2 regions of the Citricoccus alkalitolerans genome follow, and region 1 is predicted to be linked to the other one. Evidence: predicted binding sites of a transcription regulator. Region 1 holds the regulator's gene; the other holds the start of a gene.
The links. The regulator LexA, encoded in region 1, represses DNA repair genes until DNA is damaged. The targets are predictions, from matches to a motif close to TCGAACANNTGTTCGA.
Positions count from the first base shown of each region.

Region 2: a site for LexA is predicted at 1,485-1,500, ahead of ABD134_RS12675 (HNH endonuclease signature motif containing protein). Genes of this name have one in related genera too.

Region 1 is NZ_BAAALH010000001.1:423,249-428,059, reverse strand. It holds gene ABD134_RS01890 (Ig-like domain-containing protein) at 1-370, opposite strand, end outside; gene ABD134_RS01885 (LysM peptidoglycan-binding domain-containing protein) at 481-840, opposite strand; gene lexA (transcriptional repressor LexA) at 1,052-1,795, shown strand; gene ABD134_RS01875 (hypothetical protein) at 1,800-2,696, shown strand; gene ABD134_RS01870 (ATP-dependent DNA helicase) at 2,693-4,789, opposite strand; gene hflX (GTPase HflX) at 4,786-4,811, opposite strand, start outside.
Region 2 is NZ_BAAALH010000002.1:1,483,820-1,488,630, forward strand. It holds gene ABD134_RS12675 (HNH endonuclease signature motif containing protein) at 1-1,396, opposite strand, end outside; gene rplM (50S ribosomal protein L13) at 2,303-2,746, shown strand; gene rpsI (30S ribosomal protein S9) at 2,782-3,279, shown strand; gene ABD134_RS12690 (peptidoglycan recognition protein family protein) at 3,583-4,695, opposite strand.

The DNA of each region.
Region 1 (4,811 bases):
CGCCCGCTCCGAGCGCGAAGCCCTGGGCGGCCGGAAGCATGATCTGGTCGCCGGCGACCATGGACGTCGTGTCAATGGACGTCAAGGTGCCGGAGGCCGGATCCAGCATGAGGGCAGTGGCATCCGCCTGGTGGAGTTCGACGTCCTCCATCGGGGGCCGGAAACCACCGTCCAGGATGCTGGACTCGTGGTTCAGGTGGCCGACGTATCCCCCGCTGTTGTGGGTGACCCAGATCCCTGAATCATGCAGTTCGAGGTCAGCCGTGTCGAAACCGGGATAGAGGAAGGCTCCGGTGGCCACGAGGGCACCAATGGCTGAGAAGGCCACCGGGGTCGCCACAGACTTGATCTGCCTGCGCTTGTTCCCCATGAGTGCCCCGTCATCGGCAATGGATCCGCCCCACTACGAACCCAGGCCATCCTACCGTCCGGCTGGAGAGAGTCGAGCCCCCGGCACCCCCTGCGGGGGCCAGCGGGGATTCAGCCCCCGGCCGGCACGAACAACACCTGACCGGGCTGCAGATCGCCACCGTCGAGGTCATTCAGTGCGCCGATGCGCAGGATGGCCTCATTGCGGGGCGAGTCTGGAGCGGTGCGTCCGGCGATGTCCCACAGGGTGTCGCCGTAGTTAACCGTGATGGACTCGACGGCGGCCACCGGCTCGTCATCCGACGCAGCCGCCGGTGCCATCCCGTGCGCGCCGAAGAAGACAGCGGCCGCTGCGGCGAGGATCGCCAGGACAATGACGGGAAACCCCACGAAGAGGAAACGACCACGGCGGTTCAGGTGGAATCCGGCGGAGCCGGCTGCGCGGGTGTTGACCGATGCTGCAGTACTCATGCTCTTCTGCCTCTCCTCCCGGACCCCCGGGCCATCTAGAACGTGTGTTCGACTGCTTCGACATCATGTCTAGCACGCCTGTTCGAACCATGCCAAGAAAACTTCGAACATATCTTTGAATCAAGGCTGTGACTCCGGTACCGTCAGACCCAGCGACCCAGCACGAGACATCTCACCAAGACCGACGGACACGATAAGAACGGATGGTCGAATGGCCCCCCGGATTCCCCCTCCAGCCCAGGACCTGCACCGCGATCCCAGCGTCCGGCCCCTCACTGATCGTCAGCGGATCATCCTCGGATCCATCCGCTCTGCGATCGCCGCGCACGGTTATCCGCCGTCCATGCGGGAAATCGGGGACGCCGCGGGCCTGGCCTCGCTCTCATCGGTCACCCATCAACTGGGCCAGCTCGAGAAGCTGGGGTATCTCCGCAAGGATCCGGGCCGCCCGCGCGCCATGGAGGTGCTGTTGGACGAGAACGGCCGGGCCCTCGTGTCGGAGTCGGACGCCACGGCCCCCGAATCAGCCGCCACGCCGGTGGGGTCGGTGAGGACGCTGCACACGGGGGCCTCGGACGGTGATGCCGTACCGGTTCCGCTGGTGGGCAGGATCGCCGCCGGTGGGCCGATCCTCGCCGACCAGCAGGTCGAGGATGTCATGACACTGCCGCGCCAGCTGACCGGTGAGGGCGAGCTGTTCATGCTGAAGGTCTCCGGGGATTCCATGGTCGATGCCGCCATCTGCGACGGCGACTGGGTGGTCGTACGCCAGCAGAACAACGCACAGAATGGGGACATCGTCGCCGCTCTCCTGGACGACGAGGCCACGGTGAAGACCTTTCGGCAGCGAGATGGCCACACGTGGCTGCTACCGCAGAATTCTGCGTATGAGCCCATACTCGGCGATGCGGCGACGGTCATGGGTAAGGTCGTCACGGTACTCCGGGCGCTCTGAGCCCATGAACCATCGGCCTCTGCCGCCAGGCGTCCGCGTGGCGGATGCCGAGGAGTTCGTCTACACCCACGGGCGGTTGCTCGAACGCCGCCGGGTGGACCTGATGCTCCACGGCGGCGGCACTGAGGGTGTCCTGGCCGCCCTGGAGGCGTACCGCAATCCGGACGGGGGATTCGGTCATGGCCTTGAACCTGACGTTCGGTCACCGAAGAGTGAGGCGCTCTCCACGCTGACGGCCCTGGACCTCTTGGCCGGTTGGGATCTCGCCGAGCATCCCTGGGTGCGCTCTGGACTGGAATGGGTGGCCTCGACCTCCGGGCTAGACGGTTCCGTACCGTTCGTCACCGAGGCCTCCCTCGAGTGGCCCCATGCACCGTGGGTCCACCCGGTTCCGGGCGGTTCGCACCTCACGTATGGCTTCGCCGCCGCGGCCCTGCTGACGGGGTTCTCGGGCGGCTGGGCCGAGGCTGCCTCGGACTGGTGCCGCCTCCGACTGGCCCGGGCCTCGACTGTCGGTGACCTTCCCGCCTATGAGATCAAGTACGCCCTGAGGTTCCTTGCCGCGGACAGCCTTCCCCCGGAACCGGCCGACAGCTCGGTCCTGGCATCCCTCCGTGAACGGCTGTCTGCCGAGGGCTCGCTCCCCGTGGAGGGTGGCGCGGAGGACGAACGGATCCACGCGGTCGACCTGGTCCATGATCCGTGGACCGTTCCCTTCCCCTCCGACCTTCCCGGCAGGCTCGTTCCGGCAGCCGTGATGTCACGGGACCGACGGTGGCTGGCTTCCGCCCAGGACCCCGACGGCGGATGGTCCGTGGACTGGCCTGCCTGGAGCCCAGCCCCCGGCCTCGAATGGCGGGCTATTCGCACGGTCGACGCGCTAGAGATCCTGATCCGCTAGTCACCGGGACGGAGCCGTTCCAGCACGCCGCGGACCACCGAGGGATCGGCCGTGGGCCAGAAATCCGGCAGGGTCGAGCGCAGGAATGACCCATACCGTTCCGTCGCCAGCCTCGAGTCGAGGACAGCCACGACACCGCGGTCCGTCGCAGTCCTGATGAGCCGGCCGGCGCCCTGCGCCAGGCGGACTGCCGCATGGGAGGCGGAGACCGCCATGAAACCATTGCCGCCATGGCGGCTGATGTCCCTGGACCGCGCCGTGGAGAGAGGATCGTCTGGTCGCGGGAACGGGATGCGGTCGATGACCACCAGCCGGCAGGACTCGCCGGGCACGTCCACACCCTGCCACAGGCTCATGGTCCCGAACAGACAGGTGTCCTCCTCCGTGGCGAACTGCCGAACCAGGGCGGTCAGCGTGGTGTCCCCCTGGCACAGGATCGTGGGCTTCGGGCCGAGCCGGGTGCGCATCTCCGCTGCGGCATCCTCGGCGGCCCGCTTGGAGGAGAACAGGCACAGGGCACCGCCGCCGGACGCCCGCAGCAATGACTCCAGTTCGTCATAGCTCTCGGGGGCGGCGAACCGGCCTGGCTTCGGCAGGTGCCGGGCCACGTAGAGCACACCCTGCCTCGGGTAGTCGAAGGGACTTCCCACGTCCAGACCGGTCCAGGCCGGCGCACCCTCGCCCATCAGGCCGAGAGAGCCTGCCACCGGGTTGAACGATTCTCCGACGGCCAACGTGGCAGAGGTCAGCACGGCCGTGGCCTGACCGAAGAGGCCTTCGCGGAGTTTGCCGGCCACGGACAGCGGCGCCACGTAGAGCATCGGCGCCGCAGACTCGTCCCCGGGGATCCACCCGGTGCCGGGCTCGAAGTGGCCCGGACGGGAGGCCCAGAGCACCTCGGGGTGAGTGGTGTCCGGGGTCGTCTCCAGCATCCGCTCGGCCACGTCCAGGACGTCCTGCATCCGGGACCGGGCCATCTGACGTCCGCCGTCGGCCGAGGAGTCCGCGCCTCCCCCGCTCGGCTTGGAATCGCTCAGTCCCTGGCGGGCCGCATCGCGGACGGACTTGAGTGCGTTCTGCTGGACCTCGTCCGGCCCGCGCGGGATCAGGCCCGTGGGAGTGGCAGTGAAGGCGGCATCGAGGCCGATGCCGGCCTGTACCAGGTCCTCCACGGCGATGGCCGTGTGCTTGCGGGCCGAGGACGCCGCGGCCTGCACGATGGCCCCGGAGAGCTGGCCGGTGACCGCACCGGTCACGCGGTCCTGGAGCTCGTGGGCCTCGTCCACCACCACGGCCTCGAACTCGGGCAGGACGGCGAGCCCCTCGAAGGCGGCGATGGCGAGCATGGCGTGGTTGGTGACCACCACGTCCGCTTCCCCGGCATCCGCGCGTGCCCTCTCGGAGAAGCACTCGGCCGCCATCGGGCACTTCTGGGCGCCCAGACAGTCCACCGCGGACACGGAGACCTGGCGCCACGCGCGGTCGGTGACACCCGGGTCAAGGTCGTCCCGGTCCCCCGTGTCCGTCTCCTCGGACCATTCCCGCAGGCGTAGGACCTCGCGGCCCAGGGGACTGGTCGGTCCCCCGTCGGCCCCGGACAACATCTCGCCGTCGTCGGCCATGCCGAACAGGGTCTGACCGTCCTCCTCCGGGAAGCCGCCCTCCAGCTTGTGCTTGCACAGGTAGTTGGACCGTCCCTTGACCAGGGCGACGTTCATGGGACGGGGAAGCTCGTCCCGCAGGGCTTCCAGCAGCTTGGGCGCATCCCGGCGCATGATCTGGGATTGCAACGCCAGGGTGGCGGTGGCCACCACCACGGGATTCTCGGCCTCCAGGGCGTGCTGGAGCGCCGGCACCAGGTACGCCAGCGACTTCCCCGTGCCGGTGCCCGCCTGCACCAGCAGGTGCTGCCCGGTCTCCAGGGAGCGGGCGACCTCCACGACCATGCGCCGTTGCCCTTCGCGGCGTTGGCCCCCGGTGGCCGTGACGGCGGCATCCAGCAGGCGCAGGGCCTCCCGTTCGGCGTCAGTGCGGGGCTCGGCGGCGGGCTCCGCCACGGCAGCCGGCGGAGCCTGATCAACCGTCTCTGTCATGCTCCGGCGCGCTCCTGACCGT
Region 2 (4,811 bases), on a different contig from region 1:
GGATCGGACCGGTGAAGGTTGCTGAGGACTCGAACCGGAGGAGGTCTTCGGCGGTGACCGTGCCGGCCTTCTCCAGATCGCCCAGCAATGTGTGGAAGTCGATCAGGACCGAGACCTGAGGGCGGATACCACCCGTCGAGGGCAGTTGATCCGTTTCGATCATCGCCAGGCCGCCGGCGATGCACGCCATCAGCCCGTCGAGTTGTTTCTGCTGGGTTGAGCGCGGGTCGACGGCGGTGACCGCCGTCGAGGAACCGTCCCCTTCGGAATGAACCTCTGCCGTCAACAGGTGGTCCACATGCTCGCTCCCGGTGGCGCCACCTTCGGCACCCTCCATCGACTGGCCGCGGTAGGACGCCCGGGGATTGGTGGCGGCGTTCGCCACCGTCAGCAGATACTCGTTCTGTTCATCATTGACCGCGAGCAACCACTGGTGCAGTCCATTGCGTTGACCCTTGCGGATCAGACCCTGCAGCTGGGGCAGCGTGGCATCGTTCGGCTCGGAGCCGTCGGGATCCACGACCGCCTCGACCCACTTCAGCCAGTGGGCCGCGACTTTGCGCAGCGTACCCGGGTCCACGGACTCGGCCTGCGCCACTAGGCGCTCCTCGCCGTCATCTAGGAGGTCGAAGACTGCCTGTGGATCGGCCTCCACGCGACGAGCCATCTGCCGCACGTTGTCCAAGGCCGTGGTGATGATATCCACGGCGGCACGGTCCAATTTCCCCTCGTGGACGGCGGCGGACAACCGGGGGAGGGCGGGAGGCAGGGGCTCACCGGACAGAGCGCGGGTCGGCCGCAGAGTGGCCGCCCAGCGCGTCCGGCGCCGAGCTTCGGTGCCGTCGATCCGCAGTGCGATCTTGAGGTAGTCGGTAGCATCGCGGAAGGCAGTCTTCCCTTGAGGAAGTCCGAGAAGTCGACGACGTTCTGGTGGATTGTCGAACACCTCCACCGTGTGACCCGTCAAGGTCATCTGGGCCGTCGCGACAGAGCGCCCAACGGTCTCCAGAACCTGGTGCAGCACCGGGAGGGTGACGACGGCGGGTTGAGCGGTGGCTTCCCCGGGCGGGGCAAGGGTCGACTCAAGGAAAGTGGCAGAGTCCAGCCCTGGTATCGCGTCATAATCCGGCTCGTCGGGAACGGAGGACAGCATTGCTCCCCAGTCCCTACTGCCGCTGTCGTCCGGGACAGTCATGGCGTTCAACTCGCGCAAGGCATCGGGGCCGGACAATCGACGCACCATGGCTCGGGTGGCCTCCTGCAACAAGGCCGTCAGGTGACCGAGCGGGAGCTCGCCCAGAGAAGGGAGCGGGGCGGTCCCTGAGCCATGTTCGTCCACATTCTTGTGCTCGCCCTGGCGCTCAAGTCCGTCTGGGGACTCATATTCATCAGTCACACCTGCCCTCCTTTCCCCTACTGGCTTTCCCGTACCTGTTCGCTACCGCCGACGGAGGTGACTTCTGCTGTTTCCCCGCTTGCCGTATGGGAACAGATGTTCGAATAGATCCATTCGATCACACCCTTCTGGAGCCGAAAAGGGCTTCTGGAAATCTGTGGATGACACGCCGTGATCAGTTTTCTGTGGAGTAGCGCGTTGGGTTGGAGGCGTGTGTCAGGGGGTGACGCGTTGGGGTGGAGGGTTGCGGGAGGGGAGGGAGTGGTGCGGCCGAGTGGCAGCATGCGGGGCGCCTGACGCTCGGCCCTGTGGGGCTTCCATCCCGTGGCTCACCTGCCCCTCGGCTCTCCTTCGGTATCTTCGCCTCCCTCCGCCCCGCTGTTCTTCTGCACCCGTCGTCCTGGGGGTCTCCTTCCCCCTTGGGCTCCCGCCTTCACTCGCCGGTCACCCCCTCCTTCCTCCTCGCCCGCCACTCTCCTCCCACTCTCCTCCCGCGCTCGCCCCGCGCTCCCCCCCACCTTCCTCCCACCCTCCTCCCGCGCTCATTCGGTCCTCCTCCCGCCATTCCCGCGCGCCCCCGTCCTCGTGCCGCCGTCGATCCGCGCTCATTCCACGCTCCTTTCGCCCCGCATTCCCTTGATTTCCAGCTGCTTTGCCCCGACTGCGTGGACACGGTAGTATTGACCTTCGTTGTGCGTGTCCTTTCCCGGATTCGCTGTACCCTCGGGTGGCCTGGTTGCATGGTCGCGATAGCCCAGGGCACCGCCGGGAAGCTTTCGGACCCGGCCTCACTCCAGTCCTCACCTGGCGTACCGGCTGCGCACCGATGAACTCAGTGACTGGCCCCCGGACTCACCGCCGCGGGCCGGAAATCTGTAACCGACACCGAACACGAAGGCAAACAACGTGCGTACGTACACCCCGAAGCCCGGCGATGCCGACCGCCAGTGGCACGTCATTGACGCCACTGATGTCGTGCTGGGTCGTCTTGCCAGCCAGACCGCAACACTGCTGCGCGGAAAGCACAAGCCGACCTTCGCCCCCCACATGGACATGGGCGATTTCGTCATCATCATCAACGCCGAGAAGGTGGCCCTGACCGGCGCCAAGCTCGAGAAGAAGCGCGCCTACCGCCACTCCGGTTTCCCGGGTGGTCTCTCCTCTGTCTCCTACGCGGAGCTGCTGGAGAAGAACCCGGTGCGCGCTGTGGAGAAGGCCGTGCGCGGCATGCTCCCGAAGAACTCCCTCGCTGCTGAGCAGCTTCACAAGCTCAAGGTGTACCGCGGTGCCGAGCACCCCCACACCGCGCAGCAGCCCAAGACGTACGAAATCGGCCAGGTCGCCCAGTAACGGGTCAGCACCACCACAATCTTTCAAGGAGAACCATGACTCTCAATGAGAATGAGTCCACCGAGGAAGTGGAGCTGACCAGCTACACCTCCGAGTCCACCAATGCCCCCGAGGCTGTTGCTGTCGCTGAGCGCCCCGCGCTGACCGTCGGCGGCGGCGCAGTGGGTCGTCGCAAGCAGGCCATCGCCCGCGTGCGCCTCGTCCCGGGCTCCGGCGCCTGGACCATCAACGGCCGCAGCCTCGAGAACTACTTCCCGAACAAGCTGCACCAGCAGGAAGTCAACGACCCGTTCAAGCTCCTCGAGCTCGAGGGTGCCTACGACGTCATCGTGCGCATCACCGGCGGTGGCCCCTCCGGCCAGTCCGGTGCCGTGCGTCTCGGTGTCGCCCGCGCTCTGAACGAGATCGACCGCGAGAACAACCGCGCCGCTCTCAAGAAGGCCGGCTTCCTGACCCGTGACGCCCGCGTCGTCGAGCGCAAGAAGGCCGGCCTCAAGAAGGCCCGCAAGGCCTCGCAGTTCTCGAAGCGCTGATCTTCACTCTGCCCCTGGTGGGCGGGACCGCTTCGGCTGCCTCGCCCAGCATGCAGTAGCGCAGGAGAAATCCCGCGCACGACGCCGGCCGGTCACCCGGCGCGCGTCGGCCCACGGAACCCCGTGGTCCCCTTCCCTTTGTGGAACCGGGACCGCGGGGTTTTGTATTGCCCGCAAGAAGTCTGATGCGGAGGGGAGGCCCGCAGCCAGCGCAGGGCCCGCTGGCAGTAGGAGGCCTGCTGGCCGTAGAAGGCTCGCTGCCGTAGGTAGCCCGCGGCCAGCGAGATCCCGCCGCGCGACTGACTACTTCGCGTGCTTCAGAGCGGCCCACGTCTCGGTGCCGGCGACGCCGTCCACGGTCAGCCCACGGGCCTTCTGGTAGGCGGAGACGGCGGCCTCAGTCTGATCCCCGAAGAAGCCGTCGGTGGCCAGGTCGACGCCGCTGGAGGCCTTCAGGCCCCGCTGCAGGTACTCGACCTCGGTCCCCGCGCTCCCGGAGCTCACCGTGGAGCCGGCGGCGTGATGCGTCGCGAGGGCGCCCCAGGTACGTGGGCCGGCGATGCCATCCACGCCCGTGCCGAGCGAGGACTGGTACTCGCGCAGGGCCTTCTCGGTCGCCGGACCGAACACACCGTCGGCAACGCCGGGATCGTGGCCGATGACGTCGAGGGTGACCTGGACCCGGCGCACGGCATCTCCCTCGTCACCGAGGCGCACGGTGGGGTAGTCGCCGGAGGCGCCCGAGCCGCCGTCGACCCCGTTGACCAGCGCCGAGGTCACCTCGTCACGCAAGGCGGAGAGCTTGCCGTAGAAGGCATCCCCGCAACACAGCGTCTGGGCGCCGGGCACGTCCCGGTGCGCGATGATCCGGTCCACGTGGAGCCCGTACCGCTGGCAGATGAAGGCGCTGAGGTGCACGAGGGAGCTCCACTGCGTGTCCGTGGGGACATCGTCCGTGTACATCCCGTCGACCTCGATTCCCACCGACTGGTCATTGAACCCGTAGGCATGGGCGCCCTCGATGAATCGGGTCCCGTCCACCAGAGCGTCGAGCGAGCCGTGCCGGCCCTCGAGCATCTGGCCGCCGCGGGCGATGGTGAACTGCTGGCCGGTGTCCGCCCAGCCATTGGTCATGTGGTTCCGCTGGATCAGCCGAGCCACCTCCTCGGCGGCGGCAACGGAGAAGTCGTTCGAGTTCACGTGCGTGGTGTGGTGGATGACCAGGTGCGTCGGCCGGCGCGTGAGGATCGGAAGCGACCCCTGGGCGGCCGAGGCGCCCCAGTCGCTCGTGGAGATGATGTCCGGCTGGCTCACGGTGGCGGCGAACGCAGGGGTGCTGGAGGCGGAGACCGCGGTCCCGAACGCGATGGCGCCACCCAGGGCAGCGGTGCCCTGCAGCAGCCGTCGTCGGGACAAGCGGGCCGACCGTGAGGGCGCGGAGGCGGCAGCAGTCGCGGTTGCAGTTGAGGGTGTGGATGCGGACGCAGGTGCAGGCGTGGGGACGGGCGCGATGATGTGGTCTGTCACGTCAG